DNA from 2 places in the Ochrobactrum sp. Marseille-Q0166 genome. Region 2 is predicted to be linked to the other one. Evidence: riboswitches for the same ligand, from Rfam matches in the RefSeq annotation. Region 2 holds a riboswitch; the other holds the start of a gene.

Region 1 (4,821 bases), on a different contig from region 2:
GGTCATCATCCTCGCTGAAAGGGCTTCTGATTATCGCCGTCATATTGTAGCTTACACGCCGTGATTTTACCGACCTGATCCTGGAGCCGTCGTGCGAATAGCTGTGTTGAGTGTCGTTTTCGGTTTTCTGTTTTCAGGCCTCGCCCATGCAGAAGACGACTGGAAAGCCGTTGAAATTATAAAGCCATACGCGATAACCGGTCGAACCGGTCCACAGCTCTATGAATCCATCGGTGAGCGTGGCCCGAAGGCCGGAAAGTCCCGTGTGATTGCGCACACCACCTTTGTGCTGACCTGGGATCGCAAATTCGACAATTCCAACAATGGCTGCACGATTGTCTCGGCAAAGCCAAAACTGAAGATCACCTATACGCTGCCGAAGCCCTCACAGAAGCTTTCCTCCCCAGTAAAAGAAAACTGGGAACGCTTTTATGATGGCATCTATAAGCATGAACTTGTGCACGGTGAAACAGCCAAGGACATGACGCGCGAGATTGTCCGCACAACGGTTGGGCTTTCCATCCCCAACGATCCGAAATGCCAGAAAATGCGCCGCGAACTGATTAACCGTATCAATGCGCTGGTCGCCGTTCAGCGTCAGCAGGGCCGTGACTTCGACCGTGTTGAAATGGGGTCGGGCGGCAATGTTGAACAGCTTATTCTGGCGCTTGTGAACGGAGGGTAGCCTACGCCGGACTTCCGGCGCAGGCTTGCATTACTAAGCTCGTTCAGCGCGAAGCGCTTTCGCTGCTGTCACCATGTTGATGAGGGCAGGGCGAACCTCATCCCATTTGCGGGTTTTGAGGCCGCAATCGGGATTGACCCATAGTTGCGCATCAGAAAGCTGCCTGCGGGCAAGCTGCAGGAGATCGGCCATCTCATCGACATTCGGAACGCGCGGCGAATGGATGTCGTAAACGCCTGGCCCGATTTCGTTGGGATATTTGAAGGTCTTGAAGGCCTCGAGCAGTTCCATGCGTGAGCGCGAGGTTTCAATCGAAATCACATCGGCATCCATATTGGCAATTGCCGCGATGATGTCGTTGAATTCCGAATAACACATGTGGGTGTGGATCTGCGTTTGATCGGCAACGCCGGTGGAGCAGAGGCGAAAACATTCGACGGCCCAGTCAAGATAATGCGCCCAGTCGGAACGGCGCAGCGGCAGACCTTCTCGCAGTGCCGCCTCATCAATCTGGATCATGGCGGCGCCTGCAACTTCAAGATCGTGTACCTCGTCACGAATGGCGAGCGCAATCTGACGGCAGCTTGCCGAGCGCGGGATGTCGTCGCGGACGAATGACCAGTTGAGGATCGTGACCGGCCCCGTCAACATGCCCTTGACCGGCTTGTCGGTCAGCGATTGTGCATATTTCCACCATGCCACCGTCATCGGTTCCGGACGCGAAACATCGCCGAAAATGATGGGCGGACGGACATAGCGTGAGCCATAGCTTTGCACCCATGCGTGCTTGGTGAAAGCAAAGCCCGCAAGCTGCTCGCCGAAATATTGCACCATGTCGTTGCGTTCAAACTCGCCATGAACGAGCACATCGAGACCAATTTCTTCCTGCCAGCGGATAGCGACTTCGGTCTCCCGCTGAATAAAACCTTCATATTGCGCGTTGCTGATCTCGCCCTTGATGTGTGCCGCGCGGGCTTTGCGCACTTCCGGCGTCTGCGGAAAAGAGCCGATTGTGGTGGTTGGGAAGGCGGGAAGGTCAAGCTTTGCATTTTGCAATTTCTGACGTTTTGCAAAAGCACTCTGGCGGCTTTTCTGCGCCTCGGTGATATTCGCAATCCGCTGTTTAACGGCTGCATTATGCACGCGGGGTGATCGGGCTCTGCTGCCGAGCGCGTCGCTGGCTGCTTTGAGTTCAGAAAGAACAGTGCTTTTGCCGGATGCCAGTGCGCGTCCGACGATGGAAAGCTCGTCGATCTTCTGCGCTGCGAATGCGAGCCAGCTTTTCAGCTCTTCATCAAGGGTTGTTTCAAGCTCCAGATCAATCGGCACATGCAGGAGCGAACAGGACGGTGCGATTTCGATTTTCTCCAACCCGCGCTTGTCGATGACAGGCTGAATACGATCGGTGATCGTGCTGAGATCGGCACGCCAGATATTGCGACCGTCGATGACGCCGAGCGAAAGCACCTGATCTTTGCGTGCTTTGTTTTCAACTTCCGCAAGCTGTTCTGCCCCGCGCACAAGATCGACATGCAAGCCCGCCACCGGTAGCGCAAGTGCGGTCTCAAGATTGTTGCCGAGTTCTCCAAAATAACTGGCAATCAGGATTTTGACCGGGCTTGCGGCGCTCAAACGCTGATAGGCGAGTTCAAACGCAGCACGTTCATTGGGAATGAGATCCAGAACCAGCGATGGCTCGTCAATTTGCACCCAGTCTGCTCCGGCTGCCGCCAGTTCCTCCAGCAGTGTTTCGTAAACAGGCAGCAGTTTCGGCAGCAGCGCTATCGGATTGAAACCCGCTGCGGTCGATTTTGCCAGCTTAAGAAAGGTCACCGGCCCGAGAATGACCGGACGCGTGTGGATACCCAGCGCTTTTGCCTCAAGAAAATGCTCCACCGGCTTCCGTGACGAAAGTGCGAAGCTCTGATCATCGGTCAGTTCTGGCACCATGTAATGATAGTTGGTATCAAACCATTTGGTCATTTCCAGCGCGGTCACGCCTTCTTGCGGATGGGTGCAGCCGCAATCACCATGTGCTTGGCCTTCACGACCGCGCGCCATGGCGAAATAGGTTTGAAGCGTTACATCGCCGCCTGACCAGCCATAGCGCGCAGGGATCGCCCCCACCATCACGGCAGTATCGAGCACATGGTCGTAAAGCGAGAAATCGTTGGACGGAATTTTTGTAATACCGCGGTCGCGCTGTTCGGTCCAGTTGGCGGCGCGTAGGGCCCTTGCATTTGCGAGAAGTTCCGCTTCGGAAGATTTCCCGGACCAGAAGGCTTCAAGAGCGAATTTCAGTTCGCGATGACGCCCAATGCGCGGCACGCCCAATGTGGCGGTGGAAAGTGTTGTTCGTGACATATCTATAGACCCCGATATAGGCGGCGGGGTTGGAGACGCAAAAGAGCATAGGCTGAACGCCCGCTTTGCGACATTCCGGGACACCCCGCCCGTTGACGTTATCTGTCATGGCAGGTCTCCTGGCTCGCGGGTCAGCGCCTTGGAGCGCATCTTTATCCGAAGACCTTTTACAGTTTTCGGGATGCGCTCTGATCCGCCTTCCCGGAACTTTCATTCCAGTGGCATGATGGATCAGGGCTCGCCGCTTACAGTTGCGGGGGCAGCACCGGTATTGTTTTTAGCGCACCGGTTTCCCTCTTAGCTTCCGTCGAGAGTCTGACGAAAGAACCATAACGCAATTCAGTCTGAATGAAGCATCATCAATTGTCAATGTGGCATAAAGAAATGTTTATATCTTTATAATAGCTGGAGATGGCTAGTTCCATCCTTTGAAAATGATAAGCTCGAAGAAAAGCGCAATAGCAATTGATAAAAGATCAATTTAATTAAATATTACAATAAAGAGGTGCGACATAATGTTTGTAAGTGCCTGAAATTTCAATTGATGTAGTCCCGCTCAAAGACTCATGATATCGGTGCAGCTATTGAAAGCGTTTTATGTTTGGGTGTTGTTATTAGCCGTTTGATATCGCGATAAAAAAGTTTAATGCAGCCCAATTTTCATAACTGATTTTTGGGATATGCGCCTTGAGAGGGCTAGGTATATTCGTATGAGTTTTAGGTCGCCTTGGCAAAAACTGGCATTATTGCCGCGCTTTGGTAAGCAGATAATCTTGCTCGTGAGCGATTGTTTGTTGCTATTACTCAGCGCTTATCTGGCCTTTGTTATGCGCTTGGGTTTTGTGTTTATACCAACGCCAACCCAAATTTTTCTGATCGCCATAGCGCCGGTATTGGCTGTTCCTGTTTTTATTCGATTTGGTCTCTATCGTGCGATCATTCGTTATTTGGCTGAACGTGCGATCTGGCCAATCTTTCAGGCCACGGCAATTGCAGCACTTTTCTGGGTGGCGCTGGTTTTTCTTATGGAATCTTATGGCGGAGCTGGTTTGCCTCGTTCGGTTCCGCTTTTATATTGGTTGTTGAGTACCGTCCTTATTTCTGCAAGCAGGTTTGGCGCGAAATGGCTTTTGCGCAGCGCCGAGATGGCGAAAGCATATTCCAGTACCGCACTGATTATCGGAGTTGGTGAACCTGGGAGACAACTTGCGGCCGCTTTGAGAAGCCACAGCGATACGCAGGTCATAGGCTTTATCGATCCCGCGGGCGAACTCAACGGAATGGATATCGTTGGTTTACGGGTGTATGGCATTGACAATATTCCGGCGCTGATTGAAAATTTTGGGGTTAAGCAAGTCGTTATATCCGAACCGGGCCTTGATCAGAAACAACGGCAAACCTTGGCTCGTCTTCTTGGGCGACTTCCGGTCAGTACACGTATTCTTCCGCCTATTGCCGATTTAACGGCAGGAAAATATCTCGTCAGTGCGCTTCGCAATATAGAGATCGATGACCTTCTTGGGCGCTCTCCGGTTCCACCTGACGTCGATCTGCTGCGTGAAGTGGTAGAAGGCCGAAGTATCATGATTACTGGTGCAGGAGGCTCTATCGGAAGTCATTTGTGCCAAACGATTGCGCAATGGAATCCTGCTTGTATCGTTCTCTTTGAGTGCAGTGAATTTGCACTTTATCAGATAGAGCGCCAGTTACGCCAAGTTGCAAGTTGCCCTGTCATTCCTGTTCTTGGGTCCGTGACGGATCGAAAGTGCGTT
Region 2 (4,821 bases):
GCGCGGCCACTGTCGGCAATTTCAATTTGGAAATTCGTTATCGCTACAACCCGGACGTCCAGAGCCTTGTAGCCATGGTGCCGGCGGTTATCCCGCTGCTTTTGCTGATGATCCCGGCCATGCTGGCAGTTCTGAGTGTCGTGCGAGAGAAGGAGCTTGGCTCGATCATAAATTTCTATGTGACGCCGGTGACGAAGTTTGAGTTTCTGCTCGGCAAACAGCTACCTTATATCGCGCTGGCCTTCCTCAACTTCCTGATGCTAACCGCCTTTGCGGTTTTCATATTCCGTGTGCCGTTTACAGGCAGTTTCCTGACCTATGCCACGGCAGCGCTTCTCTATGTCATCATAACAACTGGTATGGGCTTGGTGATCTCTACCTTTATCAATAGCCAGATTGCAGCGATCTTCGGCACTGCATTGCTGACGCTCATTCCGGCGGTGCAATATTCCGGCATTATCGACCCTGTCTCGTCTTTGCAGGGGGCTGGTGCCTTTATTGGCAAGATTTATCCGACGACTTATTTCGTGACGATTTCGCGCGGGACTTTTTCGAAGGCGCTGGACTTTTCCGATCTCGCCGGATCATTTGTGCCACTGCTCATTACCATACCGGTTCTAACCATTCTTGGCATTCTACTTCTCAAAAAACAGGCGGGCTGAGATGCGGATTTCCAATATTTTCCAGCTTGGGGTCAAGGAACTGCGCGGGCTGGCACGCGACCCTATGCTTCTCCTGCTCATCGTTTACGCCTTCACGCTTGCGATTTATACGGCTGCGAAAGCTATGCCGGAAAACCTCAACAACGCGGCGATTGCAATCGTTGATGAGGATCAGTCGCCAGTTTCTGGCCGTATCACAACTGCGTTTTACCCGCCGTATTTTGTGCCTCCGAAGCTTATCACCTCTCATGAGATGGATCAGCGGATGGATTCCGGCCTCGATACGTTTGCGCTTAATATCCCGCCAAACTTTCAGCGCGATCTGCTCGCCGGGCGTTCGCCAACCATACAGCTGAATATCGATGCAACCCGCATGAGCCAGGCCTTTACCGGTGGCGGTTATGTACAGTCGATTGTTTCCAGCGAAGTGAACGAGTTTGTTAATCGCTATCGTGGCGATGCAGAAGCGGTCGTAGGATTAGGTTTACGTGCGCGGTTCAATCAGGAACTGAACAAAGGCTGGTTTGGAGCAATCACCAATGTCATCTCATCGGTGACCATGCTTTCAATTATTCTGACAGGCGCAGCGCTTATTCGAGAGCGTGAGCACGGCACTATCGAGCATTTGCTGGTCATGCCGGTGACGCCACTTGAGATTATGGTATCCAAGGTTTGGTCGATGGGTATGGTGGTGCTGGTGGCAACGGCCTTTTCGCTGATTGTTGTTGTGCAAGGCATTCTGGCAGTACCGATCAATGGTTCGCTGACTCTGTTTTTAGCAGGAGCCGCATTGCAGCTTTTTGCGACGACAAGCCTTGGCATCTTCCTCGCAACGATTGCTGGATCAATGCCGCAGTTCGGGCTTTTGCTTATGCTGGTTCTGCTACCGCTGCAGGTTCTATCAGGTGGTACAACGCCGCGCGAAAGCATGCCGGAAATTATCCAGAACATCATGCTGGCGGCACCCAATACCCATTTCGTAATGCTCGCGCAATCGGTGCTGTTTCGAGGCGCGGGATTGAGTGTTGTGTGGCCGCAATTGCTGGCCATGATTGTGATAGGAAGTGCTCTTTTCTATTTTGCCTTGCGTCGTTTCCGCGACTTCCTGAGGTGATAAATCTATATAATTGAACAATTTATACTGCTTCTCTCTGAATGTGATTCAGATGGGGCAGATTGTTGCAGTTGATAATTTGCCTTCGCCTTGCTATCGCTCGGCACAGGAAACGGTTCTGTCCGCAAGGATGGATGAAAAGGGAACACGGTGAGGCTCGTTTGAAGAGCCGAGACCGGGACTGCCCCCGCAACTGTAACCGGCGAGTCATCCTCCTATGATCGTATGTTGCGATCATAGCCACTGAACATTCAAGTTCGGGAAGGCGGAGGACCGATGAAGACCCGGAAGTCAGGAGACCTGCCGTATCCAGTCACCCATGGCTGACACGAGGGGTGTCCAGTCGCGGCCGTCCGTAGCGGTGACATTGTGAAATGTTGCCGTGGGACAAATACGGGGTACTTGCGCCCTGATTTCTGACACCTGCGGTGAAGCAACGCTTGCGCGCAGGGAGTGGAAATAAATGCATATTCTCAAGCTATCGACATACCTCGCATCGACTGTTCTGGCGGTTTTGCCGCTGGACGCTTTGGCCCAAACGAGGGCGAGTGAACAGGATGGTGTTGTGCTCGATACGATCGTCGTCACACCGTTGAGGCGTGCAACATCGTTGCAACGCTCCACTTCATCTGTCACGGTCATTGATCGCGACCAAATCGATCGATCAGCAGCGCCCGATCTGCAATCGCTGCTTCAATACTATCCGGGAATTTCGATCACCACCAATGGCGGGCAGGGATCATCTTCCAGTCTCTATATTCGCGGCATGTCATCGAAACAGACAGTGGTACTGGTCAATGGCGTGCGAACTGCTTCGGCCACGACGGGTGCTACAGCGCTTTCCAATATTCCGCTCAGTTCAATTGATCGGATCGAAATCGCAAAAGGTGCGCATTCCTCGCAATATGGTGCCGATGCGATGGGGGGCGTCATCAACATTATCACAAAACAGGGTGGGGCCTGTGGTGAGCGTTCCTTCTGCGGCAGTGTGACGACGGGTGTAACCCATCCATGGGGCGGTTATGCTTCGGGTTCGCTTCAGGGGCGCAGCAAAGATGGTATAGACTATGCTTTTGGTGCTGCTGTCACAGGCACGCAGGGATATAATTTTACAACGCCGGAAGCTTTTGGCTATGAGCCGGATCGCGACGGTTTTCTGCAGGGGTCGTTCAACTTTTCCCTGTCGAAAGATTTTGACTGGGGTAAGATTTATACCGATGGACTCCTGAGCCGTGGACGTAATCAGTATGATGCCAAAGCTCCTTCAGCAAATGAAGCTTACACAACAGCATTCAGCGGCAAGCTGGGCGCACGTATCGATCATAGCGCTGACTGGTCTTCGACCATCGAGTTGAGCTCTGGTCTCGATCACAGCCGAAATTTTCGTAAAGGCGTTAGTGGATCTGATCTGTTTGAAACCAAGCGCTATGGGATCTTTGCCTCGACGGAAAAGCAGTTTGAAACCGGTAATTTTTCCCATGTCGTGACAGGTGGCGTTGAAGCTTACCGCGAGGAAGTGAATGCGACGACCGACTATGCCAAAACAAGTCGAGATCTGGCTGCCGTATTCGGCCAATATTCGCTTGAATATGAAGCGCTGCGCTTTGATGGTGGTGTGCGCTACGACTATAATGAGCAGTTTGGCGATATCGTTACGTATAATCTTGGCGCGAGCTACGAAATTCTGCCGGATCTCGTGCTGCGTTCGTCGTTCGGCACCGGCTTTCGTGCGCCTACCTTCAATGAGCTTTACTATCCCGGCTATGCGAATCCTGATTTGCAGCCGGAAAAATCGAGGTCTTACGAGATTGGTCTGAATTGGCAGCCGTCCATCGATACAAGTCTTGATCTGGCTTTCTATAAGACTTGGCTTCGTGATGCGATTATGAGTACGGCGCCGTCCTATCTGCCCTACAATATCGCGCGTGCAGAAGTGACGGGTTTTGAAGCAACACTGTCTCATAGCTTCAACGAGATGTGGGCAGCGAAAGGCTCACTCGACCTCAAGAAGCCAATTGATGAGGAGAACGATAGCGATCTTCCATATCGTGAGCGGGTGAAGGCTACGGCTGAAGTGAATTTCAAGCCGGTTGATAAGCTCGATCTAACGGCTCGGTTGCTTTATGGCGGTTCGCGCTACACAACTGCCTCGAATACCAAGAAGCTTGATCCTTACGTTACGGCGGATTTCATCGCACTGTATGACATCGACATGCAGTCGCAGCTGAAGCTTTCGGTGGAGAATATCTTCGACAAGGATTACCAGACAACATCCGGCTATAATGCTCCGGGGCGCAGCTTCAATATTGGGTTGACGCGGAATTTCTGACGAGATGCGCAACATGAATACGCAGTCCAGATTATGGAAAAGCAGGTTTGGCCTTCTGGTCGGCCTGTTTCTCGCTGTGTTTCATACCGCTCACGCGGATGGACTGCCCAAGCGTGTGGTGTCGATCAATGTCTGCACAGATCAATTGGCGATGTCGCTGGCAGATGCCACGCAGTTGCAGTCAGTATCGTATCTTTCGCGTGATCCGCTCCTCTCTGTGATGACGGAGAGGGCAAGTGAGTTGCCGGTCAACCATGGGCAGGCTGAGGAAGTCTTCCTCATGAAACCTGATCTGGTATTGGCAGGCACATTTTCTTCGCGTGCGACAGTCGGATTATTGCGGGATTTGGGTATTCGGGTAGAGGAATTTGCGCCTGCACGCTCCTTTGAGGATATCAAGGCGCATATGAAACGTATGGGCGAATTGCTCGGAAAGGAAACCGAAGCGGCGCAGCAAATTGCCAAAATGGATGCAGCGCTTTCAGCCATCCAAAAGCCGGAGCATAAACAGACCGTTGCGCTTTATTATGCGAATAATTACACGGCGGGGCGCGGCACGCTAATTGATGACGCGATCCGTCTGGCCGGGCTTGATAATATTGCCGATAAGGCGGGCGTTCGTGGCTCGGCTATGTTACCGCTGGAACTGCTTGTCATGGAAAAGCCCGATATTCTGGTGCGTGGATCGCGCGGGAGGCCACCGGCTTTGGCATTCC

The links. Region 2 has a riboswitch for cobalamin ahead of H5024_RS05975 (TonB-dependent receptor). Riboswitches for the same ligand answer to the same signal wherever they lie in the genome.
Region 1: another riboswitch for cobalamin. It lies ahead of metE (5-methyltetrahydropteroyltriglutamate--homocysteine S-methyltransferase); the one in region 2 lies ahead of H5024_RS05975 (TonB-dependent receptor).

Annotation. Positions count from the first base shown of each region.
Region 1 is NZ_JACJUO010000002.1:378,133-382,953, reverse strand. Features, by position in the region: gene H5024_RS12905 (DUF922 domain-containing Zn-dependent protease) at 98-685, shown strand; gene metE (5-methyltetrahydropteroyltriglutamate--homocysteine S-methyltransferase) at 719-3,049, opposite strand; cobalamin riboswitch at 3,141-3,396, opposite strand; gene H5024_RS12895 (nucleoside-diphosphate sugar epimerase/dehydratase) at 3,760-4,821, shown strand, end outside.
Region 2 is NZ_JACJUO010000001.1:1,258,948-1,263,768, forward strand. Features, by position in the region: gene rbbA (ribosome-associated ATPase/putative transporter RbbA) at 1-662, shown strand, start outside; gene H5024_RS05970 (ABC transporter permease) at 664-1,776, shown strand; cobalamin riboswitch at 1,873-2,099, shown strand; gene H5024_RS05975 (TonB-dependent receptor) at 2,240-4,105, shown strand; gene H5024_RS05980 (ABC transporter substrate-binding protein) at 4,119-4,821, shown strand, end outside.